3 regions of the Pseudoalteromonas sp. BSi20311 genome follow, and region 1 is predicted to be linked to each of the others. Evidence: predicted binding sites of a transcription regulator. Region 1 holds the regulator's gene; each other region holds the start of a gene.
What was found. The regulator ArgR, encoded in region 1, controls arginine synthesis, uptake and breakdown. The targets are predictions, from matches to a motif close to ANTGAATANNTATTCANT.
Positions count from the first base shown of each region.

Region 2: a site for ArgR is predicted at 1,226-1,243, ahead of argC (N-acetyl-gamma-glutamyl-phosphate reductase). Genes of this name have one in related genera too.
Region 3: a site for ArgR is predicted at 2,320-2,337, ahead of P20311_RS16845 (OadG family protein). Genes of this name have one in related genera too.

Region 1 is NZ_BADU01000156.1:93,828-106,026, forward strand. It holds gene aceF (pyruvate dehydrogenase complex dihydrolipoyllysine-residue acetyltransferase) at 1-1,226, shown strand, start outside; gene lpdA (dihydrolipoyl dehydrogenase) at 1,390-2,817, shown strand; gene P20311_RS16355 (tRNA-uridine aminocarboxypropyltransferase) at 3,114-3,800, shown strand; gene P20311_RS16360 (Fe(3+) ABC transporter substrate-binding protein) at 4,694-5,698, shown strand; gene P20311_RS16365 (iron ABC transporter permease) at 5,698-7,329, shown strand; gene P20311_RS16370 (ABC transporter ATP-binding protein) at 7,330-8,376, shown strand; gene P20311_RS16375 (Dyp-type peroxidase) at 8,423-9,322, shown strand; gene argR (transcriptional regulator ArgR) at 9,380-9,847, opposite strand; gene mdh (malate dehydrogenase) at 10,072-11,004, shown strand; gene ispB (octaprenyl diphosphate synthase) at 11,081-12,052, opposite strand.
Region 2 is NZ_BADU01000089.1:1,003-8,032, reverse strand. It holds gene argE (acetylornithine deacetylase) at 23-1,168, opposite strand; gene argC (N-acetyl-gamma-glutamyl-phosphate reductase) at 1,391-2,404, shown strand; gene argB (acetylglutamate kinase) at 2,401-3,168, shown strand; gene P20311_RS10770 (ornithine carbamoyltransferase) at 3,176-4,108, shown strand; gene P20311_RS10765 (argininosuccinate synthase) at 4,105-5,307, shown strand; gene argH (argininosuccinate lyase) at 5,360-7,030, shown strand, end outside.
Region 3 is NZ_BADU01000158.1:21,239-33,437, reverse strand. It holds gene P20311_RS16855 (sodium ion-translocating decarboxylase subunit beta) at 1-221, opposite strand, end outside; gene oadA (sodium-extruding oxaloacetate decarboxylase subunit alpha) at 236-2,017, opposite strand; gene P20311_RS16845 (OadG family protein) at 2,030-2,275, opposite strand; partial or broken gene P20311_RS19500 (DUF1328 family protein) at 2,792-2,884, shown strand; gene P20311_RS16835 (hypothetical protein) at 3,015-3,206, shown strand; gene P20311_RS16830 (YcxB family protein) at 3,341-3,808, shown strand; gene csrA (carbon storage regulator CsrA) at 3,864-4,055, opposite strand; gene P20311_RS16820 (aspartate kinase) at 4,146-5,363, opposite strand; gene alaS (alanine--tRNA ligase) at 5,370-7,970, opposite strand; gene P20311_RS16810 (regulatory protein RecX) at 7,990-8,442, opposite strand; gene P20311_RS16805 (BPSS1780 family membrane protein) at 8,442-9,230, opposite strand; gene ribA (GTP cyclohydrolase II) at 9,631-10,254, opposite strand; gene P20311_RS16795 (TonB family protein) at 10,487-11,584, shown strand; gene P20311_RS16790 (low molecular weight protein-tyrosine-phosphatase) at 11,631-12,083, opposite strand; gene P20311_RS16785 (glutathione S-transferase family protein) at 12,124-12,199, opposite strand, start outside.

The sequences.
Region 1 (12,199 bases):
GCGATAGCGTAGAAGAAGAGCAATCTATCTTAAACGTTGAAGGCGATAAAGCCGCCATGGAAGTACCAGCACCATTTGCAGGTACTGTAAAAGAAATTAAAGTGGCAACAGGCGATAAAGTTAAAACGGGTTCCCTGATTTTTGTATTTGAAGTAGCAGGTAGTGCACCAGCTGCAGCACCTACAGAAAAATCAGCACCTAAAGCAGAATCTAAGTCGGCAACTCAGGCTGAGTCAAAACCAGCGGCATCATCTGCTAAAGCAAGCTCTGAAAGCTTTGAAAACAACAGCGCTTATGCACATGCATCGCCAGTGGTTCGCCGTTTAGCACGTGAGTTTGGTATTAACCTTGCCAACGTTAAAGGCACGGGCCGTAAAAACCGTGTTGTTAAAGAAGACGTGCAAAACTATGTTAAGCAACTGGTTAAGCAAGTTGAGTCTGGTCAAGTACCAGCAGCTAAAGGTAATGCTGGTGGCGGTGAGCTTGGTTTAATTCCATGGCCAAAAGTTGATTTTGCTAAGTTTGGTGAAATAGAAGAGAAAAAACTTTCTCGTATTCAAAAGCTGTCAGGTAAAAACCTACATCGTAACTGGGTGCAAATCCCACATGTTACTCAGTTTGATGAAGCGGATATCACGAGTCTTGAGCAATTCCGTAAAGAGCAAAATGCCCTTAACGAGAAGAAAAAGCTAGGTGTTAAAATTACGCCACTCGTGTTTGTAATGAAAGCAGCAGCTAAAGCGCTTGCTGAGTTCCCTACATTTAACTCATCGCTTTCTGAGGATGGCGAAAGCTTAATCCTTAAAAAGTACATTAACATTGGTGTAGCGGTTGATACGCCTAATGGCTTGGTTGTACCAGTGTTTAAAGATGTTGATAAAAAAGGCATTATTGAACTATCTCGTGAACTAATGGAAGTATCTGTTAAAGCGCGTGATGGCAAGTTAAGTTCATCAGATATGCAAGGTGGTTGTTTTACTATTTCAAGCCTAGGTGGCATTGGCGGTACGGCATTTACGCCGATTGTGAATGCGCCTGAGGTGGCAATTTTAGGTGTGTCAAAATCTGAAATGAAGCCTAAGTGGAATGGTAAAGAGTTTGAGCCTAAGCTAATGGTTCCACTTTCAATGTCTTACGACCATAGAGTGATTGACGGTGCACTTGCTGCACGCTTTACTGTTACTCTTGCAAGTTACATGAGTGATATACGCCAGTTAGTGATGTGATCACTACAGAGTGAGTAAAATCAAATCCCAGCCAGTTGTTTTTAGCTGGGATTTTTATCATTTGCAATGATACAATATTTGCACAAATGCCCTTTTCTGCCTTGCAGAAACATGGCAGTTAAATTTTGGGGCTGTGTCCCGTTCAAACAATAAAGGTAATAGCATGAGCAACGAATTAAAAACTCAAGTTGTTGTACTAGGCGGTGGTCCTGGTGGTTACTCTGCGGCTTTTCGCGCTGCTGACTTGGGCTTAGAAGTTACATTAGTAGAATCTCGCGAGACATTAGGCGGTGTATGTCTTAATGTTGGTTGTATTCCTTCTAAAGCACTTTTACACGTAGCTAAAGTGATTGATGATGCTGCAGAAATGTCATCTCACGGCGTTACTTTTGGCGCACCAAAAATTGACTTAGATGAAGTTCGTTCTTGGAAAGACTCTGTTGTTGGCCAGCTTACAGGTGGCTTAGACGGCATGGCTAAAATGCGTAAAGTAAAAGTTGTATCTGGTTACGGTAAATTTACTGGTAGCAACACTTTAGATGTTGAAGGCGCTGACGGTAAAACAACCATTACCTTTGATAACGCAATTATTGCTGCGGGTTCTAAACCTGTAAACTTACCTTTCATCCCTGAGGATGATCGCGTTATTGATTCAACGGGCGCGCTAGAGCTTAAAGATGTTCCTGAAAAGCTACTTGTTTTAGGTGGTGGTATTATCGGTCTTGAAATGGGTACGGTTTACCGTGCACTAGGTTCTGCAATTGATGTTGTAGAATTTGCAGACCAACTTGTTCCTGCTGCTGATAAAGACATCATTAAAATTTACCAAAAGCATGTTAAAGACAAGTTTAATGTAATGCTTTCAACTAAAGTAACTGGCGTTGAAGCAAAAGACGATGGTTTATATGTTACGTTTGAAGGCAAAAATGCACCGGCAGAGCCAGTACGTTACGACAAAGTACTTGTTGCTGTAGGTCGTACACCAAATGGTAACATGTTAGACGCTGATAAAGCGGGTGTGAATGTTGATGAGCGTGGTTTTATTAACGTTGATAAGCAATTACGTACTAACGTGGAACATATTTTTGCGATTGGTGACTTAGTGGGTCAGCCTATGCTTGCGCATAAAGCGGTTCATGAAGGCCATGTTGCAGCAGAAGTTATCTCTGGTCAAAAACATTACTTTGATCCTAAGTGTATTCCTTCAATTGCTTACACTGACCCTGAAATTGCATGGGCGGGTGTAACTGAAAAGGAAGCGAAAGAGCAAGGTTTAAGCATTGAAACAGCTGTATTCCCTTGGGCTGCATCGGGTCGTGCTATTGCTTCTTCACGTACTGAAGGTTCTACTAAGCTTATTTTTGATAAAGAAAGCGGCCGTATTATCGGTGGTGCTATGATTGGTATTAACGCAGGCGAAATGCTGGGCGAAATCGGTCTAGGTATTGAAATGGGTGCAGATGGTGAAGACCTAGCGCTGACAATTCATGCTCACCCAACATTGAACGAATCAATCGGCCTTGCTGCTGAAATTTTTGAAGGTTCAATCACTGATTTACCAAACAAAAAAGCAGTTAAAAAGAAGAAGTAATTTCTTTTAGTTAATCGCGATAAAAAACCCAAGCCTCGGCTTGGGTTTTTTGTTTTTATAGCCGTCAGCCGTCAGCCGTCAGCCGTCAGCCGTCAGCCGTCAGCCGTCAGTAAAGACAAGCTCCCTTGACACTTAAGTTAATATGAGCAAAATTTTGTAGCTGATAGCTGATAGCTGATAGCTGATAGCTGATAGCTGATAGCTGATAGCTGATAGCTGATAGCTGATAGCTGATATCTATTCCCTTTTATTTTAGCTACAATGCGCAGCCATCAATTTATAGGTAAATACCCACAGTGACCCAGAGTTTAAAAAATTCAGTTTTAGCATTACGTGCCCAGCAAATAAGTGAATCTCGACGTGAGTTTAATGCCCGTGGTGGAAAAATGGATCGCTGTGAGCAATGCTTAATTGCCAAGCATTACTGTATTTGTGAGGGCGCTGAGTACGCAAGCTGCAACGCTGCAGTATGCTTACTTATGTATCATAATGAAAGTTTTAAACCGTCTAATACAGGGCGTTTAATTGCTGAAATAGTGCCTGATAATCACGCGTTTCGTTGGGATAGAACCTCCCCAGATCCTGCTTTATTAGCACTGTTGAGTAATGAACAGTATCAACCTTTTGTGATTTTTCCTGCAGAAGATGTTGAAACAGATAGAGTAGTAACGCAAGTAGAGCCTGTTGCAGGTAAAACGCCTTTATTTATATTTTTAGATGGTACATGGCGTGAAGCTAAAAAAATGATCCGCAAAAGTCCTTATCTAGATAATTTGCCCGTGCTTTCTATTACCGCACAAAAGCTCTCAGATTACCGATTACGTGTAGCACCCCATGCTCACCAGTTAGGTACGGCAGAAGTGGCTATTATGGTATTGGCATTAGCGAATGAGGTTGATGCGAGTACTAAATTAGAACAGCATTTTATCAAATTTCGCGACGCCTATTTACTCGGTAAGCGCAACAAAGGCAGGCCGGAATAAACTGCAAGATGTTGATACGAAAAGGCTGGATTTAATGCTTGTTCATAGTTTGAATGTATATAATCTTGGCTGACCGCTGACCGCTGACCGCTGACCGCTGACCGCTGACCGCTGACCGCTGACCGCTGACTTTCAGGCAAAAGAAAAGCGCGAACCATCTCTAGTCGCGCTTGCGGAATCTTCTAACTTTGTTGCATCCTGCAATTGAACCTAATCAACTCCAATTTTTACGATCCGTGTTATTACAATATTACTTTCTAGTTCTATGTAATATAGGCTATCCGGGCCTGTCTCCATAAATCCTTAAAACATCCTGTAAGGTAAAATCTATTACCAATCCTTATTGCACATCCGAGTGCATTCCCTTTGTTACCATTCCGTTGTGTTGCCTTTAAGGCCTGTCCTTTTTGTTCCCTATCCTTTATAAACAACTATTCCGATGTTGTTATCCATTATGCATCATCCTGATGCTATCCTTTGTGCAACAGTCCATTGCGATACTCATCCTGAGCCTGTCCTTAAATCCCTGTTATCCTAAAAACCAAACCTTGGTACTCGAGTAGTTAATCCGTTTCCATTTACTCGGTAAGCGTCGTTGCTTATTTATGGGTTAATTATAGAGAGTGATTTGCAGTAAATGTAGGATAAAACCGCTTATGGTTTATGTTCTTACAAATGAAATATTTATAAATTATTTAAAATACAATGGCTTGCTGTATTTATGGGGTGTTATGCAGGGTGTTTTTACTCATTTACTGCCATAAGCGTAAGAGATATCTTACAAGGGTTTTCTTTTTTGGGCGTATTTATCACTAAGTAATTATATAAAGTGTGCACTTTTTAGTTCATCGCGGTAAAATTAATGATAATAATTATTAGTCAGGTAAGAAAATATGAAAAAAACACTAGCGCTTGTCGTTGGACTAATTATCTCAGCACCTGCTGTTGCAACCGATGTTGTAAATATTTACTCATTTAGACAACCTTTTTTAATTAAACCTATTTTAGATGATTTTACACAGCAAACAGGCATTAAAACTAATGTTGTGTTTGCTAAAAAAGGCCTAATCGAGCGTGTTAAGCGTGAAGGCAAACACAGTAAAGCAGATTTAGTTTTAACGTCTAACTTTAGTGCGTTAATTCAATTAGAAGAGCTAAAGCTAACGCAAACTATTGATAGTGAGCAGGTTAATAAGAATGTGCCGGCTGCATTTCGTGATGGCGATGGTCAGTGGGTGGCGCTCACTAAGCGAGTGCGAAATGTTTACTCTTCAAAAGAGCGTTTAGGTTCATTACCTGAGCTGAGTTATGAAGATTTAGCTGCACCTGAATATAAAGGTCAAATTTGTACTCGCTCTGGTAAACACCCTTATAACTTAGGGTTAGTGGCTTCTATGATTGCTCATCATGGTGAAGTCCAGACTAAAACATGGCTGGAGGGTGTAAAAGCGAATTTAGCGCGTAAGCCGCAGGGAAATGATCGTGCGCAAGTGAAAGCCGTTAAAGAAGGTTTATGTAATTTAGCTTTAGGTAACAGTTACTACTTAGGTAAAATGTTGCAAGATGAAGCGCAAAAACCGTGGGCAGATGCGGTTAATATTAATTTTCCAAACCAAACTAACCGTGGTTCGCATATTAACGTATCGGGTGCGGTAATTACTAAGTATGCTAAAAACCCTGAAAATGCCTTGAAACTTATAGAGTATATGACCGACAATAAGGCGCAAAATATGTATGCCTCGCTCAATATGGAGTACCCGGTTAAGCCAGGTGTGAAACTTTCTAGTTTGGTTGCATCATGGGGAAGCTTTAAGGAAGACAGCTTACCGCTTGATGAAATTAGCAAATATCGTCCGTTAGCCCTTAAGCTAATTGATGAGGTGAAGTTCGATCTTTAATGACTTATAAATTTCAGCTGTCGAAGTGGCAGCTTATTGCGTGGTCGACGGGGTTATTGCTGTCGACCCCGTTGTTTTTCCTACTATTAGAATCTTTACAAGGCGACTCAGAGGTATTTACCCACCTGTGGAATACCGTACTGTGGGACTATATAAGCAATACCGTATTACTGGTTTTAGGTGTAGGGTTACTTAGCTGCTTTATTGCGTTACCACTGGGTTGGCTCACCGCTTATTGCCGCTTTCCTGGTAAAAAACAATTTGAATGGGCACTGATGCTGCCTCTTGCCATGCCTACTTATATTATTGCTTATGTGTACACCGATTTACTCGACTATGCGGGGCCGGTACAAATAACTCTAAGAGAGTGGTTTGGTTGGCAGTCGCCAAGTGACTACTGGTTTTTTGATATACGCACCTTACCAGGGGCAATTGTTATGATTGCGCTGGTACTCTACCCGTATTTATATTTAATTTTTAAAACTGCACTGCGAGAACAATCTTTTAAGTTAGTCCAAGCCAGTCAGTTAATGGGGCTAAATGCATGGAAAAGCTTTTTTAAAGTCAGCCTTGTATTATCCCGTGGTGCCATTGTAGCGGCACTTGCTTTGATCAGCATGGAAACCATGGCTGATTTTGCCACCGTAAGCTATTTTGCTGTCAGTACATTAACCACTGCCGTATACGATACCTGGTTTGGCTATTATTCATTAACTGCAGCAGCAAAAATTTCAGGGGTGATGTTACTACTGCTGTTCTTAGCATTGATCACCGAGCGTTTTAGCCGTCGTAACCAAGCGGTGTTTGAGCGTCAATCGAGTGTGAACAGTGAAGCGCTTTATATCCTCAAAGGCAAGTCTGCGTGGCTAGCAACGGGGTTTTGTAGCTTTATTTTAATTATTTCGTTTATTATTCCGATGGTTGTATTGCTCAAATATGCAGTTATGTATTTTGATCAAGCGTGGAATAGTGAGTTTTTTAGCTATGCATGGCAAAGTTTAAAAGTGGCGGCTGTAGTCAGTGTGGTGACTATTATACTGAGTGTTTTAGTGGTGTTTTATCAGCGCATTGCTAAACAAACAAATCCATTAATACCTGGGCGTTTGGCCAGTACGGGCTATGCGTTACCCGGCACAGTATTAGCGATAGCGGTATTGTTGCCACTAACACTATTAGAAAACACCATTAACCGCATTTTAACCCCTTATGATTTAGATATTGGCTTATTACTTACTGGCAGCTTAGTCACTATTATTTTTGCTTATATAGTGCGATTTTACGCAGTTGCACATGGTGCCATAGAGTCAAGCTTTTCACGTATTAGCCCCTCCCTTGATATGGCAAGCCAGTCAATGGGGAAAAGCCAAGGCCACACATTACGCTTAGTGCACTTACCTTTATTACGCCGAGGCTTATTAACCGCCGGTTTATTGGTCTTTATCGAGTGTATGAAAGAGCTACCCGCAGCATTGTTGTTAAGGCCTTTTGATTTTGAAAGCTTAGCAACTCATGTGTTTCAGTATGTAAGCGATGAACAATTAGAGCTGGCCTCTATATCGGCTTTGTTTATTGTGGTGGTGGGGTTTATTCCGTTATATTTTATTAACCGTTCAATGGAGCAACGTAGCTAAATGAGTAGTTTGATTTTACAAGGCGTGAGCTATGCATATAACGGGACTAAGGTGATAGATAATTTAGATTTAACCTTAGGTAAAGACGAAATAGTGTGTTTACTCGGAGCCAGTGGCTGCGGTAAAACCACCACACTAAAAGCCATTGCAGGATTAATTGAAGCCAAACAAGGACAGGTATTTATTGATGGTAAGCTAGTCAGTGATGCTAATACGTTTGTGTCACCAGAGCATCGTAATATTGGCATGATGTTTCAAGACTATGCGTTATTTCCGCATTTAACGGTGGCTAATAATATTGCGTTTGGGCTAAGCGGCATGAGCAAAGCAGATAAACACGCACGCGTAAGTGAAATGCTAAAGCTGGTACACTTGGTAGGCTGCGCCGATAGATTCCCTCATCAACTCTCTGGTGGGCAACAGCAGCGAGTAGCGATTGCACGCGCATTAGCTTATAAACCTAGCTTACTGTTACTTGACGAGCCATTTTCTAATATTGATACCCAAGTACGATTTGAGTTAATTGCCGACATTAGGCGCATTATTAAGGCGCAGCAAGTATCGGCTGTGTTTGTTACTCACTCAAAAGAAGAGGCGTTTGCTTTTTCAGATACGCTAGCGGTTATGCACCAAGGTAAAATTGCGCAGCAAGGTACGCCAGAACAGCTTTTTGCTAAACCACGTTCAAAGGAGGTTGCAGAATTTCTGGGTCAGGGCATATACTTAAGCGCAACTGTATTAACAGCAACTGAATATAAAACACAGTTTGGTGTGGTTAAATCAATACTGCCACAGCAATGCGCAGTGGCTAAAAAGGGTGTTATTTATGTGCGCCCACATCAACTTGAACTTGCCAGTAATAATGATAACGAGCTGGAGTGTGAGTGCGTAACTATACTAAGTAGTCGCTTTATTGGCTCTGCTTATGTATACACTGTGGTTATTGCTGAACAAGAAATAGAAGTTGCAGCTCAGTATGGCCAGTCATTTGAAATTAATGAACAGGTTATAATAAAAATAAAACCGCACACGGTGAATTTTTTTTGAATCGTAATTAATCGCTGTGTTTTGCTCTAAAAAGTAAGGAATGACAATGGCGCAAGCGCAATCAGGGATTTGTGCTGAAGCAAACTTACACGGTTTGCACTTATTTTTTAATGTACTTGATGGTCACGACGAATCACTTCGCGCTAAGCTTAAAAAAGTGAGCGATATTGAAGATGAGTTTAGTGATCAATTCTCTGAATCTATGCTTTCTTGTATGGTCGCCATTGGCGCGCAATATTGGCCACACATTCTGCCTGATTATATGCCAAGTGAGCTGCAAAGCTTTCCTAATATCACCCATAGCGATTTTGTGATGAGTGCAAGGCCATGCGATTTATTTGTACAAATCCGCTCAGACAGAGAAGATGTAAACCACCTGTTTGCATTGCAAATATTAAAACTTTTCAACCCTGATGTTGAGCTGGTTGAGCAAATTCGTAATTTTCGCTTTTTAGATGGCCGTGATTTTAATGGTTTTATTTATGCCGGTGATACCCCGCATGGTCGTCAAAAACGGGTAACGGCCCTCGTTAATAAGCCTGATAGCTTTGAAGATCAAGGCAGCTATATTCATGTTCAGCGCTATAAGCATGACTTAACGTTATGGCAGCACTTGTCGTTGCAAGAACAAGAACAAATAATGGGGCGTACTCGTCTCGACAATACCCTAATAAGCCCCGCACTTGAGAGCAGCCATGCAACCCGAAGTGAATTAAAAGATGACCAAGGTCATGCACTGTTACTTAACCAAAGCATGCCTTATGGCGATGTGTATGAGCAGGGGATGTTAATGATTACGTGCTCGGCTAAAGGGGATGCGTTCGAGAAAGTACTCAATAGCCGATTAGGGCAGGGGGAGTATTACGACCATTGGCTTGATTTTACTCAAGCAGATATGGGCTCTGCGTTTTTTGCACCCTCAGTGCGATTTTTAAAGCAGTTATAAAACAAGCCAGTAACGGCTACGTATCAGTATAGCCGTAACAGTGATAACCAAACGAGTTTAAACCGTATCAAACAAAATACGCACACGCTCTAATGTGAGGTCTATTTCTGATACTTTCGCTGGCGCAATAAAAATAGTGTCATCGCCGGCAATTGTTCCTAATACGCCATCTGCTTTACCTAATGAATCAAGTAAACGGGCAATTAGCTGCGCAGCGCCTGGGCTGGTGCGAATAATAATCATCATTTCGTTATGCATAATATCAATAACGAGCTGGCGTAATGGGCTCTTAGCGGTTGGTACCCCCATTTCGGCGGGTAAACAGTATACCATTTCTTGTTTTGCATTACGGGTGCGTACCGCGCCAAACTTACTTAACATTCGCGACACTTTACTTTGGCTAATATTATCAAAGCCTTGCTCTTTTAACGCATCAACTATTTCGCCTTGTGAGCCAAAGTTTTCTTCTTTTAAAAGTGCTTTAAAGGCTTTAACCAATGCTTCTTGTTTATCTTGTGGTTGCATAGTGTCTAATTAGTTATGTAATAGATACTGCAAATTCTACACAAAAATGCATAATTATGCAGCAGTTGTTTGCTTAAGTTGCCATTTTGCGCGTTTAAACAGCAAAGTTTACAACTATGGTCGAAAATATAGCTAAAATAGGCAGGATAAATTTGTTTTTAGTCGTTAATTTCTTTATCTTATGAACCACAAATATTTCCTACCTCAAATCACGGAGAATTCCAATGAAAGTTGCTGTATTAGGTGCTGCAGGCGGTATCGGTCAAGCGTTGTCTTTATTATTAAAAACAGGTTTACCAGCTGGCTCTGAATTATCACTATATGATGTTGCGCCAGTAGTTCCTGGTGTTGCTGTTGACCTTTCTCACATCCCAACAGATGTTAAAGTTGCAGGTTTTGGTGCAGATGCACTAGATAAAGCATTAACAGGTTGTGATATCGTTCTTATCCCAGCGGGTATGCCACGTAAGCCAGGTATGGATCGTGCTGATTTATTTAATGTTAACGCTGGTATCATCAAAACACTAGCAGAAGGCATTGTTGCTAACTGTCCTAAAGCGCTTGTGGGTATTATTACTAACCCAGTTAACGGCACTGTACCAATTGTTGCTGAAGTATTTAAAAAAGCAGGTACTTATGATGCTAAACGTGTATTCGGTATTACAACACTCGATGTGATCCGTTCTGAAGCGTTCATTGCTGAGCTTAAAGGCGTTGACGTAGCAAGCGTTAAAGTTCCAGTAATTGGTGGCCACTCAGGCACAACTATCCTACCGTTACTTTCTCAAGTTGAAGGTGTTACTTTCACTGATGAAGAAGTGGCTGCACTGACTCCACGTATCCAAAACGCGGGTACTGAAGTAGTTAATGCTAAAGCGGGCGGTGGTTCTGCAACATTATCAATGGGTGCTGCTGCAGCACGTTTTTGTATGTCTTTAGTTAAAGGCTTACAAGGTGAAGACGTTGTAGATTATGCATACGTTGCTGTTGAAAATGGCGATGCAGAGTACTTCGCACATCCAGTACGTTTAGGTAAAAATGGCGTAGAAGAAATTCTTTCTTACGGCACACTAAGCGCATTTGAAGAGCAAGCAAAAAATGACATGCTTGAAACTCTGAAAAAAGACATTAAAGAAGGTGTTGATTTTATGGCGTAATAGCCAAAATTAACCCATAAAAAAGCCTGCACTTGCAGGCTTTTTTTATTGCTCGGAATTATCTACACAGTATTACTTAGTGGTCGCGGTCAACCGCTATTCTAGCTAAGCTAATTAACGCTTGCTTGTAACTTGATTCAGCTAAGCAATCTAAACAAGCAATTGCTTTCTCTGCTTCTTGCTCTGCTTTTTGCATAGTGAACTCAAGGGCATTGGTATGTTTGAGTGCAGCGAGTATCTCGTCAAGGTGCTCCATACCATTACAGTGCTCAATAGCGTCTCTTATTAACTGTGTTTGATGCTCACTACCGTGTTGCATTGCATATATAAGAGGTAACGTCGGCTTACCTTCAGCTAAATCATCGCCAATGTTTTTACCAAGTTGGTCGGCATCAGCGTTGTAATCTAAAACATCATCCACTAACTGAAAAGCAGTGCCTAAATGCATACCATACAAATTAAGTGCGTTTAATACACTGTCATCTTGCTCAGTAATAATAGCAGCTAGCCCGGTTGCAGCTTCAAATAACTTGGCGGTTTTAGAGTAAATAACCTGCATATAACTGGCTTCAGTAGTATCAGGGTCGTTGCAGTTCATTAATTGCAGCACTTCGCCTTCAGCAATAATATTGGTTGCATCAGCCAGTACTTGCATTATTTGCATTTTACCAAGACCCACCATTAGCTGAAACGAGCGGGTGTAAATAAAATCACCCACCAGTACGCTAGCAGCATTACCAAACTCGGCATTTGCTGTGGGTGTGCCACGGCGCAAGTTAGATTCATCTACTACATCGTCATGTAAAAGCGTTGCGGTATGAATAAATTCAATAATTGTTGCTAGCGTAATGTGATCTTTACCTTGGTAACCTAGCGCTTTAGCCGCCAAAATAGCCAACATGGGGCGAACACGTTTGCCACCGCTGTTAACAATATACAAACCAAGTTGATTAACTAACGCCACATCTGAGCGCATTTGCGCATGTATTAGTTGATTGACGTCATTCATATCGCTTTCGATTAACGCCTGGATAGCTTTTATATCCATTGATCTCCGAGCCAATTTTAATGTGTGAACGGCGCAGATTGTACAACAAAAAACGCATAAGCTCGATATTTTGTGATGATTCCTTAAAAAAACACCCTTAAGTAGGTTAAATGACCTATTAACTTGGTGAATAATTGATTAAACACC
Region 2 (7,030 bases), on a different contig from region 1:
ATAGCGTCTTTTTTGTTACTGATTAAAAGCAACTCGCCTTTATGAGGTTGCTGATAATTTGTTGCGAAGGCTTTATTTTTTCCATCGCTAAATATTCATCGGGCTGATGCGCTTGGTTAATTGAACCCGGTCCCATGACGATGGTTTCACAACCCAGTTGTTGTATAAATGGTGCCTCAGTACAGTAATTAACAGCCACTGCTTTTTGCCCTGCTATATTTTCGGCTAGTTTAACTAACGCGCTGTCTGTGCTTCCTGTAAATGCTGGAATTGGCTCATGTAAATCAATCACACTGACCGAATTAGGGTATTGCTGATTTATATCGTAGGTTGCATCAAGCAGCAATGCTTGTAGCTCTTGTACACTTAAGCCAGGAAGAGGGCGCATATCAATGTGCATTTCACAGCAACCGCAAATCCGATTTGCATTATCGCCCCCATGAATATTACCTAAATTGAGCGTTGGGTGAGGAATTTCAAAGTGATTTATTGAATATTTATTCTTAAGTTGTTCTTTTAAGATTAGCAATTTTGTAATCACTTTATGCATCACTTCGATGGCGTTAAGACCCCGTTCGGGATCTGAGCTATGTCCTGAACGGCCGACAACTCTTATTGCTGTACTCATATGACCTTTATGAGTAAATACCGGAGTCATATCAGTAGGTTCACCAATAATACAGCGACTTGGCTTTAAATTTGGGTGCTTACAGATTTGTTGTGCGCCAGCCATAGTGGTTTCTTCGTCTGCGGTGGCTAATATTAAAATTGGTTGTGTTTGTTGCTTTTCATCAAGCTCGCTAATAGCCTGCAGTACAAAAGCAAAAAAACCTTTCATATCAATGCTACCTAAGCCATATAATTTATTATCTAGCTCGGTTAATTTAAATGGGTTGTGATTCCAACGACTATCATCAAATGGCACTGTATCAGTGTGGCCTGCTAGCATTAAACCGCCGTCGCCTTGACCACGTTTTGCTAATAAGTTGTAGCGACCTTTGTTGCCTTCTAACTCTATTATTTCACAGTTAAAACCTAAGCTTTCACACCATTGCGCTAGCAATTCAATGACACTTTTATTACTCATGCATAAATGATCTTCAATGGCACTGATAGAGGGGGCAGCAATCAATTGCTGGTACATCGAAATAAATGACGGCAGAGACATAAAAAATTACCAAAATAAGTATTCATTTTAATTGCATAACAATATAAAAGTATTTATGATGAATATCAATTCACTTTTTAAGCATAAATATATTAAAGTTACGCCATGAAAATAATACGACGATAGTTATCACTCATAAATTTAATCTGTTTGGCTGGGTTAGACCCTAGTGTAAACAAACAACATGGAATGTGGTCACTAATTTTAGATAAAGAGTAAATAATGAACGTAGTAATTATAGGTGCCAGCGGTTACAGCGGCGCAGAACTGGCTAGCTTAGTAGCAAAACATCCAACGCTTTCACTAACTGGCTGTTATGTATCAGCGCAAAGTTTAGATAAACATAAATTGCTTAGTGAATTGTATCCTGAGCATTTAGGGTTACTTGATTTACCTTTGCAGCCACTAAATGAACATGCACTTGCTGATATCACTCATTCAGCAGATTACGTTTGTCTGTGCACCGATCATAAAGTAAGTGTGGATTTAGCGCCTCAGTTTTTAGCGATGGGCAAAAAGGTATTTGACCTTTCTGGTGGCTATCGTCTTGCAAGTAATGATGATTACGTTACTTATTATGGCTTTGAACACCAACATCCAGAACTACTTAATCAAGCGGCTTATGGTCTTGCTGAATGGAATAGTAAAGCCATTACTGATGCTCAGTTAATTGCTGTTGCTGGCTGCTATCCAACGGCTGCATTAAATGCATTAAAGCCTCTGCAACAAGCGTGCTTGTTGAGTGATGAAAAAATTATTATTAATGCGGTTTCTGGCGTAACTGGCGCAGGGCGAAAAGCCAGCATCGGTACGCATTTTTGTGAGGTATCACTTGCACCCTATGGTTTGTTTAATCACCGTCATGGGCCTGAAATACAACAGCACCTATGTCATGAGGTGTTATTTACTCCTCATTTAGGTAATTTCCCGCGCGGTATTTTAGAAACTATTTATGTGCAATTAAAGCCGGGTGTGACCAGTGAGCAAGTAGCTAAAGCGTATCAAGTCTTAGCGGATGAGCCATTAATTCGTTTGCTTGGCAGCAAAATCCCTTCGATTAAAGGGGTGGCCAAACAACCTTATGTAGATATTGCGTGGCAGCAGCAAGGCTCACAGTTAATAGTAATGGCAGCAATTGACAACTTATTAAAAGGGGCAGCTGGTCAGGCTTTGCAATGTATTAATTTATCAATGGGTTTGCCTCACACTACAGGCTTAGTAGGAGCGTTTAGATGAGCAGTAAAACGTGGGTTATCAAACTCGGTGGCGCAGTACTCAATACTGAAAATGCCGCTAAAGCGCTTTTTGAGGTTCTTAATGAGCAACATGATGCTCAGTTTGTGATTGTGCATGGTGGTGGCTCATTAGTTGATAGCTGGTTAAAAGAGGCTGGTTTTGCCAGTGCTAAACACCAAGGTTTACGTATTAGCCCTAAAGAACAGATGCCTTATATTGTTGGAGCCCTTGCGGGTGCGGCAAACAAACAACTCATGGCGCAAGCAATTAGTGTTGGTCATAAGCCGGTGGGGTTAAGTTTATATGAAGCAGGGATCACCGCCTCGCAAAAATTAAAAGCATTGGGTCAAGTAGGTCAATGTCACAACAATGCTGATTCTATTATTAATGATTTACTCAGTGCTGGCCGGTTACCAATCATCAGTTCTATCGGCTTTGATGAGCAGGGCTTGTTATACAACGTTAATGCCGATGAAGCAGCCGCCGCAATGGCAAATAATTTAAATGCAGAACTTATTTTTATGACGGACGTAGAGGCGGTACTTGATGCCAATAAGCAGCCTTTACATCAACTTGACACAAAACACATTGATACTTTAATTGCAGAGGGAGTAATTGTGGGCGGGATGGAGGTCAAAGTTAAGACCAGTCTTCACGCTGCCCAACATTTACGACGCGGTGTGTACATTTCCAGCTGGCAAAAGCCAGAAAACTTAACTGCTTTGCTGCAAGGCGAGCATGTCGGAACTAAAGTAACACCATAGGTTGAACATGTTTAAAGATTTTTTAACGGGTCTAGAATTAGACCAACAAGGCGCACTAAATTTATTAAAATTAGCGCAAGATATTAAAGAAAGCCCTGCAAAGTATAGCCAAGTGCTAGCTGGTAAGTCAGTGGTTACTCTGTTCGAAAAGCAAAGTTTACGTACGCGTTTATCGTTTGATATTGGTATAAACCGTTTAGGCGGTCATGCGGTTTATCTTGATCAACAAAACGGCGCGATGGGCGCCCGCGAATCAATAAAAGATTTTGCCTTAAATATTTCGACTTGGGCAGACGGGATTGTTGCGCGGGTTAATCAGCACAGTACGTTAACGACACTCGGTGAGTATTCATCCGTTCCTGTGATTAACAGTTTGTGTGATTTATATCACCCATGCCAAGCATTAGCTGATTTTTTAACGCTACAAGAAGTACATGGTGATGTTAGCCAGTTAAAGCTTGCCTACCTAGGTGAGGGCAATAATGTAACGCACTCATTAATGCTATTAGCCGCTACTTTAGGAACAGACTTTGTCGCTGTAACACCAAAAGGCAGCTCACCTGATTCGCAAGTACTTAAAAAAGCAGAGCAAATAGCAGCGATGAATGGCGCTTCTGTAATGGTAAGTGACAGGGTTGAGGCTGCAGTAGGCGCTAATGTTGTTTACGCTGATACCTGGGTTTCTATGGGAGACACTACACCGCTTGAGCAAGTAAAAGAAAAATACATGCCTTATCAATTAAATCAGGCATTGTTAGAAAAAACCGGTGCAACTACGGTATTACATTGCCAACCGGCACACCGTGAGTTTGAAATTACCTCTGAGGTAATGGATGGCCCTGCATCAAAAATTATACAGCAAGCAGAAAACCGCATGCATGCGCAAAATGCGCTATTAGTTACATTGTTAAATCCAAATTTTGTTAAGGAACACCTATGAGTTCAATTAAAAAAGTCGTTTTAGCCTATTCTGGTGGTCTTGATACATCGGCTATCGTGCCATGGTTAAAAGAGAACTACGGCTGTGAAGTTATTGCCTTTGTTGCCGATGTTGGCCAAGGCGCTGAAGAACTTGAAGGCGTAGAAGCTAAAGCTATAGCGTCTGGTGCATCTGAGTGTTACGTGGTTGATTTAAAAGATGAGATGGTAAGCGATTATATTTACCCAACCCTTAAAACGGGTTCTATATATGAAGGGACTTATTTACTTGGTACTTCTATGGCGCGTCCAATCATTGCTAAAGCGCAAGTTGAAATTGCACGTAAAGTAGGTGCCGATGCACTTTCTCATGGCTGTACGGGTAAAGGTAACGACCAAGTACGTTTTGAGTCATGTTTTGCCGCACTCGCACCTGATTTAAAAGTGATTGCGCCATGGCGTGAGTGGGATTTATCAAGCCGTGAATCATTGCTTGATTACCTAGCTGAACGTGACATTCCATGTTCTGCGTCAGCAACTAAAATTTACAGTCGTGATGCTAACGCATGGCATATTTCTCACGAAGGCGGTGAACTTGAAGACCCTTGGTGTGAACCAAGTGAGCAGGTATGGACCTGGACTAACTCACCAGAGCAAGCACCTGATAAAGCTGAACACGTCACTTTATCGGTTGTTGAAGGTGAAGTAGTTGCTGTAAATGGCGAAGAGCTTAAACCTTATGATTGTTTAGTTAAATTAAACGATATTGCATCACCTCATGGTGTGGGCCGTGTCGATATTGTAGAAAACCGTTTAGTTGGCATGAAATCGCGTGGTTGTTATGAAACGCCAGGCGGTACTGTGATCATGGCAGCGCTTCAAGCAATTGATGAGCTCGTACTTGATAAAGCGAGCCGTAAATGGAAAGAAGTACTCGGTGGTGAATTTTCACACTTAGTCTATGACGGTCGTTGGTTTACGCCGCTAAAAGATTCTATTTTAGCCGGTGCAGAAGCGCTTTCTACGTTAGCAACGGGCGAAGTGGTACTTAAGCTTTATAAAGGCCAAGTGACAGGGGTTCAGAAAAAATCACCTAACAGTTTATATAGCGAAGATTTTGCTACCTTTGGTGAAGACGATGTTTATGACCAATCGCACGCAGAAGGCTTTATTCGTTTATTCTCGCTATCAAGCAGAATTTCAGCATTAGCTAAAAAGTAATTTTTTATGCCCCTTGGAATTAAGGGGCTATTATCGGGTTTGGAGAGATTTCATGGCATTATGGGGCGGACGTTTTTCTACGGGTCCAGATGAAGCGTTTAAACAGTTTAACGATTCACTTCCCTTCGATTATCAATTAGCAGAGCAAGATATTATTGGCTCTGTTGCATGGGCTGGCGCACTAGAACAAGTGAATGTGTTATCTAGTGATGAGCACAAAAAGCTGGTATCGGCACTTTATGAGTTACTTGAAGAGGTAAAAGCAGACCCAATGGCTGTAGCTACCTCAGGTGCAGAGGATATTCACTCGCATGTTGAAGCTGCACTAATTGAAAAAGTAGGTGATTTAGCTAAAAAGTTACACACAGGCCGAAGCCGTAACGACCAAGTTGCTACCGACTTTAGACTCTGGTGCCGCGATACCGCCGATCATATTTTAAAAGCGATTGCGCAACTTAAAGCAGAGTTTATTGGCTTAGCTGAACGTGAGCTTGGCACAATATTACCAGGTTATACCCACTTACAACGTGCACAACCGGTGTTATTTAGCCATTGGTGTATGGCTTATGTAGAAATGTTAGAGCGTGATGAAAGCCGATTACAAGATGCCCAAGCAAGAATGAACTACTGCCCACTCGGCAGTGGCGCTCTTGCAGGCACTGCATACCCGATTGACCGCCATGCACTTGCACAAGGGCTAGGATTTACTGGCGCGACTAAAAACAGCCTTGATGGTGTATCTGATCGTGACTTTGTGGTTGAGCTATTAAGCTGCGCGTCTATCTCTATGATCCACTTATCGCGTATGTCTGAAGACTTAATTTTTTATAACTCAGGAGAAGCTGGGTTTATCGAACTGGCTGATAATGTTACATCGGGCTCATCTTTGATGCCGCAGAAAAAGAACCCAGATGCATTAGAGCTAATTCGTGGTAAAACTGGCCGGGTGTTTGGTGCGTTTAGCGCAATGATGATGACCTTAAAAGCACTACCGCTTGCCTACAATAAAGACATGCAAGAAGACAAAGAAGGCATTTTTGATGCCATGCCAACATGGCTTGCGTGTATTCATATGGCACAAGCGTGTATTAAAGGTATAAAAGTTAAAGCAGATAAAACCCTTGCAGCGGCAAAAGGTGGCCACGCGAATGCAACCGAACTTGCTGATTATTTAGTGGCTAAAGGTGTACCGTTCAGAGAAGGGCATCATATTGTTGGGGTGTTGGTACAATTAGCTATTAGTGAAGGTAAAACGTTAGAGGAGCTTTCACTAGAGCAGTATAAATCAGTAAATCCAGTGTTTGAAGATGACGTGTATCCGGTACTTGAAATTGATGCCTGTATTAAAGCACGCCAAGCGCTTGGCGGTACATCATTAGAGCAAGTAAGTAAAGCGGTGAAAGACGCGAAAAAAAAACAGCAAATAACGGTTCGTGATGCCAACTTAGATGACGTAGAAGCAATTGCTAAACTCGTACAGCACTGGGCAACAGTCGGCGAAAATTTACCGCGAGCTAAAAGTGATATGGTGCACTCAATTAATGAGTTTGCTGTAACCGAGATAGACGGTCAGGTATCGGGTTGTGCTTCACTTTATATTTACGACACAGGATTAGCTGAAATACGTTCATTAGGCATTGATCCTAAAAGCGCAGTAACGGGGCAGGGACGAGAACTGGTTGAACACTTATTAGTGAAAGCTAAAAAGTTGGCACTTAATCGT
Region 3 (12,199 bases), on a different contig from region 1:
ACATAATAAACATAGTAAAGTAAGCCACCAGGATCTGATAAACCAGCCACCGGAATATTGGTTAAAATGGCTCCAAAACCAATGGGCAGTAGCAATAACGGCTCAAAGTTTTTGGCAATTGCTAAAAATAACAGCAAACAGCCAACGGCAATCATGATTAGCCCAGGAAATGTAAAGTTAGCAATGCCTGTGGCATGCCAGAGGTTTAAAATACCATCCATCCTCTGTTCACTCCTTAAGCTAGTGCAATCATTGCATCACCGGTTGATACTGAATCACCTTCAGAAACAAGCAACTCAGCAATTGTACCGGTATGCATGGCACGTACTTCGGTTTCCATTTTCATGGCTTCCATAATAATCACCACATCACCTTCATTGACTACCTGACCTGGCTTTACTTTAATCTTAAAAATATTACCAGCCAGTGGGGCATTCAATGTTTCACCCGAGGCAACCGATGCCGACTGTGGAATATGCTCAGAGTCTTTTAACGTAACCTCTTTAAGCTCACCACCTTGAGCAACCACGACATCGTATACTTTACCGTCTACTTTAACGCTGTACTGCTCTGCCTTAACGCCTTTATTGTTTGCCGCTGATTTTTCAGGTGCTTTATTGGCGCTATCATCAGCGCTAGGAACAGGCTCAAATGCATCAGGGTTATTACGGTTTTTAATAAACTTCAACCCAATCTGTGGGAATAACGCATAGGTAAGCACATCATCAATTTGCTCATCAGCTAAAGTTAGCCCTTGCTCCTGAGCAAGCTTGCTTAATTCAGCTTCGAGCGTTTCAAGTTCAGGTTTAATAATATCGGCTGGACGACAGGTGATTGCCTCACTGCCATCAAGTACACGCTCTTGTAGCTCTTTATTCATTGGTGCAGGTGTTGAACCATACTCACCTTTTAATACGCCAGCAGTTTCTTTGGTGATAGTTTTATAACGCTCACCAGTGAGCACATTTAATACCGCTTGAGTGCCAACAATTTGTGAAGTAGGTGTTACCAGTGGAATAAAACCTAAATCTTCACGTACTCGAGGAATTTCAAGTAGTACTTCATTTAGTTTATCAGCAGCGCCTTGTTCTTTAAGCTGATTTTCCATGTTGGTTAGCATGCCACCTGGCACTTGTGCTAATAAAATGCGGCCATCAACACCTTTTAAACTGCCTTCAAACGCAGCGTACTTTTTACGTACGTCTCTAAAGTAAGCGGCAATTTCTTCTAGATGGTTTAAATCAAGCCCAGTATCACGCTCTGTTCCCTCCACGATTGCAGCAATTGTTTCGGTTGCTGAATGACCATAGGTCATACTCATAGATGATACAGCGGTGTCGAGCATATCAATGCCAGCATCAATGGCTTTTTGATAAGTAGCTGTACTCAACCCTGTTGTTGCATGACATTGCATAGCAATAGGTATTGAAACCGTTTCTTTTAACGCTTTAATGAGTTCTTCTGCATCATATGGCTTAAGCAGACCCGCCATATCTTTAATACAAATTGAATGACAACCTAATTCTTCTAGCTGCTTTGCAAGCGTTAACCACATATCTAATGTATGTACTGGGCTTACTGTGTACGAAATAGTACCTTGCGCATGCGCCCCTACTTTAACCGCCGCTTTAATAGCGGTTTCTAAGTTACGCACATCATTCATGGCATCAAAAATACGAAATACATCTACGCCATTTTTGTGCGCACGCTCGACAAACTTCTCAACCACATCATCTGCATAATGGCGATACCCTAATAGGTTTTGCCCGCGAAGTAGCATTTGCTGTGGCGTATTTGGCATCGCTTTTTTAAGCGCACGGATACGCTCCCACGGATCTTCACCTAAATAACGAATACATGAGTCAAAGGTAGCCCCACCCCAAGATTCAATAGACCAATAACCTGCGTCATCAATTTTTTTTGCAATAGGTAACATGTCGTCTAATCGCATGCGGGTAGCTAAAAGCGACTGATGTGCGTCACGAAGTACAAGTTCTGTTATTTTTAATTTAGCCATTGGTATGCTCCTCTAATTATTATTTGTTTTGTACTGAGCAATGGCAGCACTAATTGCAGCGATGTGCTCATTTGGCACACCTTGCGATTTAAAAGATGGTGTTCTATGTGATGTTGCGAGTTCTGGCTGAGAAAACTTGCTAGCCAGCTTAGACATGAGTGTCACTGCACCAATCAATAAAGAAAGAAATACAAACACGCCCACCATACCTGTTAGCATTAAATTGCCCGCAGTTGTGAGCAAAGCCCCTATATCCATAATTCTCCCCCTGTTCAAACCGAACCACATAAAAAGTCAGTTTATTTAAATAATTATTCACCAATAGTAACAAAAACTATTCTTTTGTCTACATGTTGTAAATTGGTAAAACCAATTAATCTAAAAGTAACATATCACCAATAAGGTTAACACCACCTAAAATAGCTTATTTGACCTATATATATAGATGATAAAAATGTTCGTTATAAACAAAGAATATATAAAACCCCTAATACTTTGTAAAAACACATAAAAAGCAAACCCATCATGCCAACCCATTTAAAACCCTTAAAACAAATGTTAATTGGTCTTACCAAAAAAAGAGCTGCACTAACTACTTATTATCTCACCGTATACAACTGTGAATAAGTTACCGATAAAATCGTAAAAATTACCAACTCAATATAAAGCCAACCACGTAAAAACAAAACAAACCATTGATTTAAAACAAAATAAAACACTGGCACATTACTCGCTTATATAAAACTAACACTTAGATAAATCAAGGAGATGACAATGTTACGCTGGACAATTACATTTTTGGTGATCGCACTAATTGCAGCCGTTTTAGGATTTGGCGGTATTGCAGGAGCCGCAGCTGGAATTGCTTAGATCATATTTTTTATCTTTTTAGTTTTATTGGTTATTTCACTAGTCTCTGGCGCCTTACGTGGTAAAAGCCCCAGGTAGATAAAACACTACACTCTCTTTTAAACTTATATATACAAGGAATTACATTATGAAATCATCAACACTTAAAGCAGCTGCTATTGGTCTATTCGCAAGTGCATTTATTATGGGTTGTGAAGACAATCATGCAGAAGAAGCGGGTGAACGCATTGACGAAGCAGTAACAGATGTGCAAAACAAAGTAGAAGACACCTGTGAAGAAGTAAAAGAAGGCGTTAATGCCGAAGAAACAAATTGCTAATGTTATTTATTTAGCTAAAAAACGACCTACGGGTCGTTTTTTTATGCCTAAAATATAAATAGTTTTTAGTCATTTCCCCTTTTAAGCTGCGCATTAGGCTAAAATAGTAAAAAATAGCTTTTAAGTGTAAACACATGGTATTTACGACAACCTATAAACTCGATAAACCTTACTTTTATGAATGCTTCGACCAATCGCTGCCTTATAGTAAACGCGCGCAACCTAAATATTTTTTATTAGCACTGCTTGTTGTATTGGGATTATTTGGTATTTATGGTTTAGGAGATCATTACCTAGGTACATTTTTGCTGATGCTAGCCCTACTCGAATGCATCGCCTTTTACTATCGCCGCCCATGGTGGGTTACCAGGCAAATGCTAAGCAGAGCGTCTGGTTCTGAAGTCACTCTCACCTTCGACGAAGACGGAATAAAATCAACCAATCATTACAAAAATTACCAGTTAGCTTGGCACGACATTAACGAAATTATTACCACCGATTGTGGACTATTGTTAAAAAGTAAAAGCGGTATGCAATACATTTCTAAGGCAATACTCGACGAAGAAACGATTGATTTTATAAACAAAAAAGCCACTCAATGAGTGGCTTTTACAAATGTCATAGTTATATTAACTAGCACATTTTATACTATGTTGATTAAGCATTGCCCGGATTAGGGTTAGACTTTTCAGCTTGTATGCGCATGTAAATTTCTTCACGATGAACTGATACGTCTTTAGGTGCGTTAACACCGATACGAACTTGATTTCCTTTAACACCTAGAACAGTAACGGTTACTTCGTCACCAATCATAAGGGTCTCGCCTACTCTACGAGTTAGTATTAGCATTCTCTTGCTCCCATGTTCCAATAAAATTATAAGATTCCGCACAAACATTTTAATTAAAATTAGACTAAAAAGTAAGTAAAAACTCTCAATCTATTCATTTTCTGTTAAAAATGTCTTATGTAATGCACGAACAGCCAGCTCTAGGTATTTTTCATCTATTAAAACTGAAATTTTGATCTCTGAGGTGGCAACAAACATCACATCAATGTTTTCTTCTGCCAACGAATCAAAAAATAAACTCGCTACCCCAGAATGAGATTTCATCCCCATACCCACCGCTGAAACTTTCGCCACATTGGTCAATCCGTCAATTGCCTGTGCGTCAAATTGCTGTTGCTCAGCCGTTAACAAATCAAGTGCGTTTAAGTAATCATTTAAATGCACAGTAAAAGCATAGTCGACTTTTTCAACTTTATGATTAATTTGATTAATCATATCTATTTCGATGCCATTATCAGCAAAAAGTTTCAAAACTTTTGCAAGATGTTTGGTGCCTTGTGGCATTCCATGCACCTTAATTAAGCACTCATCTCGATTAAATGCAATACCCGATACGACATTGCTTGTCACGTCGCTCTCCTCAAAACTAATTAACGTGCCTTCGTCGGGTTTAAAGCTAGATAACACCCGTAAAGGAACATTGTGTTTACCAGCAGATTCTACAGAGCGAATATGCAACACTTTAGCGCCTAAACTTGCCAGTTCAAGCATTTCAGCAAAGGTAACATGACTTAAACGTCGTGCGTTAGGTTCCACACGCGGGTCTGTAGTATATACGCCATCAACATCGGTATAGATCTGACACTCATCGGCTTTTATTGCACCAGCAATTTCAACCGCAGAGGTATCGGTGCCACCACGCCCAAGCGTGGTCACGTTACCCTCAATATCGCGCCCCTGAAATCCGGCAATAATAGCAATGCGGTTGTGTTCAAGCTCATGCCTTAAACGCGTAGCCGCGACCTCTTCCACCCGCGCTTTACCGAACATGTTATCGGTTAATATATTAACCTGATCGGCTAATAAACTTACCGCAGAATGGCCGCGTTTAATAATGGCCATCGCTAATAAAGCAATAGAGACTTGTTCACCGGTACTAAGTAATACATCGAGTTCACGACTACTCGGGCGAGAGTCGATTTGTTTGGCAAGATTAATTAAGCGATTGGTTTCTCCCGACATTGCCGAAAGCACCACGACCACTTGGTGGCCTTGTTGCTTAGTTTTAACAACAAGGTCGGCGACCGCTTCAATACGCTCTATTGAGCCTACCGAAGTGCCGCCAAATTTTTGAACTATAAGTGCCACTTAAGCTTAAGTACGCTCAGTTAACCAAGCTGTTACGCTATCAAGTGCTGCCGTTAAATTTTGTGGCTCAGAACCACCCGCTTGCGCCATATCTGGACGACCGCCGCCTTTACCACCGACTTGGCCTGCCATGTGATTAACTAACTCACCGGCTTTTACTTTGCCAGTTAAGTCTTTAGTTACACCCGCAATTAGGCTTACTTTGTCGCCGCTGGCAACACCCAATGCAATAACACCTGAGCCAATTTTATTTTTAAGGTCATCAACCATACCGCGAAGCGCTTTTGATTCTGTGCCCTCAACGTTGGCCACTAACAACTTAACCCCGTTAATTTCAACAACTGAATCAAGTAACGATGCACCTGCCGCACTGGCTAGTTTGTCGTTAAGTTGGGCGACTTGTTTTTCAAGCCCTTTCGACTTTTCAAGCAAGGCAGTTACTTTTTCAAGCACTGACGCATTGTCACCTTTTACAAGCGCTGCAACATCAGCTAATTGCTGCTCTTGCTCGCTTACATAAGCGATTGCCTCTGCACCTGTTACCGCTTCAATTCGACGAACACCAGCAGCAATACCGCTTTCAGATACAATTTTGAATAAACCAATGTCACCCGCACGCTCAACGTGTGTACCACCACAAAGCTCGATTGAGTAATCACCAATAGTCACAACGCGTACTTCGTCATCGTACTTTTCGCCAAACAGTGCCATTGCACCTTTTGCTTTAGCATCATCAATTGCCATTAGCTCAGTGTTAAGAGCAAAGTTACGACGAATTTCGTCATTCACTACGCGCTCAATTTCGCGCAGCTCTTGTTTGGTCACCGCTTCAAAATGTGAGAAGTCAAAACGCAGGCGATCTGGCTGCACAAGTGAGCCTTTTTGCGATACGTGCTCACCTAAAAGCTGACGCAGTGCTTCATGTAAAATATGCGTAGCGGTGTGGTTTTTCTTAATGCTGTCACGACGTGCATCGTCGATAGTCGCATCAACTTTATCGTTAACACCAATGCGCCCTTGTACCGAACCATGGTGAGCAAATGCGTTGCCCAATTTAGTGGTATTAGTCACCACAAACTCACCGCCGGCTACAGTGATTGTTCCGCTATCACCAATTTGGCCGCCTGATTCTGCATAAAACGGAGTACGGTCTAAAACAATAATACCGTGTTGACCATCTTCAAGTAATGATACCGCTTCGCCAGCGGCAAAAATTTCTACCACTGTGCCACTGTAATGGGTGCTATCGTAGCCTTTAAAATCAGTGTGTTTGTCTGATTTTAATTGCTCATTATAATCTGCACCAAATTTGCCCGCTTGCTGTGCTGTTTTACGTTGTACTGCCATGCATGCTTCAAAACCTTGATGGTCTATCGTCATCTGGCGTTCACGCGCTACATCAGCCGTTAAATCAGCAGGGAAACCATAGGTATCGTAAAGCTTAAATACTAAGTCACCTGGGATCACATCCCCGGTTAAATCACTTAAGCTTTCTTCTAAAATAGCTAAACCACGTTCGAGCGTTTTACCAAACTGCTCTTCTTCGATACGCAGTACTTTTTCAATAATTTCTTGTTGCTTAGCAAGCTCTGGATAGGCCTGACCCATTTGCTCAATAAGCGCTGCTACTAACTTGTAGAAGAACGCGCCTTTAGCACCCAATTTATTACCATGGCGTACTGCACGACGAATAATACGACGTAACACATAACCACGGCCTTCGTTTGATGGCATAACCCCGTCTGAAATTAAAAACGCACACGAACGAATATGATCCGCCACCACACGAAGCGACTTATCATCCATATCTTGTGCATTGGTAACGCTTGCAGCTGCGGCAATTAAGCCTTGGAATAAATCGATTTCGTAGTTTGAATGCACACCTTGTAAAATAGCTGAAATACGCTCAAGGCCCATACCTGTATCAACAGATTGCTTAGGAAGTGGCTCCATAGTCCCGTCGCTTTGACGGTTGTATTGCATAAATACTAAGTTCCAAATTTCAATGAAACGGTCGCCATCTTCTTCAGGAGTTCCCGGAGGACCGCCCCAAATATGCTCGCCGTGATCATAAAATATTTCAGAACATGGACCACAAGGACCCGTATCACCCATAGACCAAAAGTTATCGCTCGTTGCAATACGAATAATACGATCTTCAGGTAAACCGATATCGTTAGCCCAGTAGCCAAAGGCCTCTTCGTCATCATGGTAAATGGTTACTAAAAGCTTTTCTTTTGGTAGTTTTACAACTTCAGTTAAAAACTCCCACGCAAATTTAATTGCATCTTGCTTAAAGTAATCACCAAAGCTGAAATTACCTAGCATTTCAAAAAAGGTATGGTGACGTGCTGTGTAACCTACGTTTTCTAAATCGTTATGTTTACCACCGGCACGCACACAACGCTGCGAACTGGTTGCACGTGTGTAAGGGCGGCTTTCAGCGCCTAAAAATACATCTTTAAATTGCACCATACCGGCATTATTAAATAACAACGTGGCATCGTTACCCGGTATAAGCGAACTAGAAGGAACAACTTGGTGTTGCTTGCTGGCAAAAAAGTCTAAAAACTGTTGCCTAATTTGTGCGGTAGTCATGTGCTGCATGTGAAAGTCTCACCTGTATTTACTGTGCTTGCATTGCAAAATTTATTTGATCATAGCTAAATCCTCGATACATTAAGTAGCGCACGCGCTTAGCTTTTTCTTTGTACTCGAGGTTTGCCGGTGTCGTTGAATATTTTTTGTTGTACGCTTCCTGCGCGAGCTCAAACCAATCTATTTCCAGCTCTTCAACCACTGTTTCAAGCAGTGCTCTATCAATCCCTTTACTCATGGCCTCACTTTGAATTCGCTTTAAGCCATGGCATTTAAATATGTGCTTTCTTACAAACCCTTCACAGTAACGCTGCTCGTTAATAAAATTGTGCTTTTCGCACCAATCAAGCAGGTTTTCTATGAACTCGTCGGTTGCTTCTCTTTGCTGTAACTTTTGCGTTAACTCTCGGCGCGAATACTCTTGCCTTCCTAGTAACCAAAGCACATAGTTTTTTAACTTTTGTTTTAACGTATCATCCATTAAGCGTCAAAGCGTCCGCTTTGCTCGCTACTTAAAGGCTTAATGTTACTGTCATCACTTGGTGGCACAACGGGCATAAAAATAGCCTGATAAGAAACAAAGAAACTAATGTAGCAAATTGGCATTAAAATCAACAGCGGTAGTAGCGATAAGAACATCGACACCACAATTAATAATGCGCAAATAATACCATAAACACTCAATGGTAAAATATTATAATAAAACACCATAAACGAACTTTTTAAGGCATTTAAAATACGTTGCTCTTTATTAAAGTAAACCAGCGGTACTGCATAGGCAAACGAAGTAAAGTAAATTGAGAGCGCAATTAAAAACAATGCCACGTTAGCAAACGAGATGCTCTCAAGCATTTGGCTAACAGCGGTATTTGGGTCTAAGTCTGGCTGTGTCATAACCGCCATTGCATCAGCAAATAATCCATTGGCGAGCAAGGCAATTAAAATTCCCGCCCCCATTTGATACAGCGCTAAGCGAAATAAGCCTAAGCGATTTCCTTTGGCTGAAAAGGGCTTCAAAATATCAGCTAACATAATTTTTCCGCCTTGCTGCTTGGTAAGCACGGCTTGATAAAAACCGGCGGTTAAAAATGGTGTAGCTAATGCTGCAGCTATTTGTAATACCGGCAAAAATAACGACAACAAGCCAACAATGCCAATAAACAAATGCATAAAAATAAAGGTTAATGGCTGAGTTTTAAAAATTAACCAACCTGCTTTAAGCCACTTTAATGCTGCATCCGCTTTAAAAATTCGTAATTGTGTAGACATACTTGCTCTTAATTAAAACAAAACACGCCGAGTATAACTCGGCGTTGGCTGGTATTACATAGGTGGTGGCGATAAATGCCGTTAATATTAGGGTCTGTTGCCCTTTACGGATTAAAATTTGTTCAAACTAGGGGCGATTTAATCGCGGCGCGAGGTTTGTAACCTAGTGGGCTAAGTAAAAACCGAGCAAAGCTTCCGCGTCCTGCTCACGCCCCTTACCTACATCCATGTAGGCAACAAAGAGTAAATCGCCCCTAGGCAGAACCCTTTGGGCAGCGCCTGTTTGGCATTGATGCTGCGTTATCGCCTATTTATGGGGAATAACCACACCACATAGGCGCTGCCTTGGCTAAATACCAAACAGACTGCTGCAAATTCAACCTTGAAAGGTCAACAGACCCTAAGGTTTTTTAATTTTCTTAATATCTAGCATGTGAGAGCCATGCTTAATCTTTGTCTCTAAATACGCCTTGTTACCGGCAAGTCCTGCTTTGATGTGTGCATGAGTGCCCACAACAGAGTCGACCTCTATACCTGCATCTTTTAATGCGTTGAGCTTTTTAGGGTTATTGGTCATTAACTTAACGTGCTTTAAATTAAGCGCATTGAGCATTAATACTGCATCCGAAAAGTCGCGTAAGTCATCAGCAAAACCTAAATGGTTATTAGCCTCATAAGTATTCATACCTTGTGATTGCAGTACATACGCATCAATTTTATTGTATAAACCAATACCACGCCCTTCTTGGCGCAAATAAAGTAAAATACCACCTTGTTCGTGCATCATTTCAATACACTCGTTTAACTGCTCACCACAGTCACAACGTGACGAGTGAAATACATCGCCAGTTAAACATTCAGAATGCATACGAATAAGCGGAACACCTTGCTCGGTATCGGCGTTTTTAAACACTAACGCAACATGCTCTTGGCCATCTTTTAAGCCACTAAAGGAAATAATTTCTGCAGGAATATCACTATTTTTGCCAACATTAAGCTGGACTCTTGCTCTTACTTGCGCCACGACCAATCCAAATATTAAAAAACTACGACACGATAAAGTGATAATATCACAAAATAGGTTAAATACACCGTAGTACAAGACTGTTTATGGCAAATATATGGCGACGGTAGCGACTATTTTCAATCTTTAACCGCAAATATATTACTAGCGAGCGTTTACCTTGATTTACCTAAAGTGATGACATATACATAAGGATTTGCTAATTTGTTATCGACAAATAATAGGGATCATTATGAAACTAAATAAACTTGCATTACTGATGGGCTTAGGTTTATCTGTATTAAGCACCACGCCATTTGCCGAACAAGCAAATAACGCTCAAGCCGTTTTCAACGACGCGTATCAAAATTACTTAAATGCGGTTAAAACCAAAGAAAATGTGCAACAAGCCGCGGAGCAGGCTTACACATTAGGTAAAGCTGTTTACGGTGAAAATGCTGATAACACCGCAAACTTAGCGATTAACTATGCAAAATCAATTAATCGATACGGTAAACAGTGGATTGAAAAGCGTTTTTCACTTTACCAACAAGCCTACACTATTTCAGTTAACAACCATGGTAAACAATCATTAGAAACCGTTGATGCTTTAGTTGGCATGGCTAATTTTGCGCCCTCAGCTCAAAAAGCGGACTATTATTTAGAGCAAGTCATTGCAATAGCAAACACAGAAAATAAACCTAAATTTTTGGCCGATATGAAATTAGAAGCGGCAACCATATTAGCCAATAAATTCAGCTACGAAAAATACCGTGAAGCTAAAAACTACTTAGAAGAAGCCGATGAGTATTATCAAGCTAACTTACCTAAAAACTCGGTTGAACAAATAAAAGCTGACTTTTTAATTGCGTCATTTGCGGAAGGTCGAAAAAGATACGACCAAGCAATTGAACGGCTTAATCGCGTAGTAAAGGTATTTGATGAAAGCTTAAGTTACGATCACAACGCCGAGCTAACCGCACACTCAAGACTGATTGGCTTGTATGAAAAACAAGGCAAAAGTGATGAAGCCACGAAGCACTGTATCGCGATAGCTAAAATGGTGCCGTGGAAAGAAAGCCAAGAGCAAACGCCGCTATACCGCGTTAACCCTAAATACCCTAAAAACAAGGCGCGATTTAGTAAGGATGGCAGCGTAGTTATGGAGTTTGAAGTAAATGAGTCTGGCTTTGTAAAAAACCCACGCGTACTTAGTTCAGAAGGCGGCCTTGCTTTTGAAAAATCGGCAGTAGAAGCATTAGCGCAATGGCGTTATGCACCTAAGTTTGAACATGGAAAAGCGGTTGCAGCAACCTCCAAAGTACAGCTCGATTTTAAAGTAAACCGTTAATAACATACCAAAGGCGCTTCAAGCGCCTTCTAATTTATCACTATAGCTATTTTAACTTAGCTAAAATGTTATCGCTGGCGGCTTCAATTAAATCAAGTACCTTTTCAAAGCCGTCATCGCCACCATAATAAGGGTCCGGAATAGCACTTTGTGTTTGCTCGCCATACTCTAAAAACAACGCAAGCTTATACTGCAAATGTTCAGGGCAGCGTGCGGTTAGATCCGTCAGGTTTTGTGTATCGGCTGCTAAAATTAAATCAAACTCGCTAAAATCACTACTGCGCACCTTGCGCGAAAAAATACCTTTAAAACTATAACCACGTTTTTCGCCAGCTTGCATAGAGCGTCTATCTGGCGGGTTACCTTCGTGGTGCCCAATAGTCCCAGCCGAGTCCACTAGCAGATCAATGCCTAACTTTTTAGCACGCGCTTTTAATACTGCCTCAGCCGTCGGTGATCGACATATATTTCCCAAACACACTATCAGTACTTTTTTCACTTATAGCTCCTAAGCTTTTGCAAAAAATCAGTAATAAACGTTATTTTAATGAGGCTAATATTTTTTGTTCGCCCTCAAGCATGCTCTGCATAGCGGTGCCCTGTTTTACCCGACTA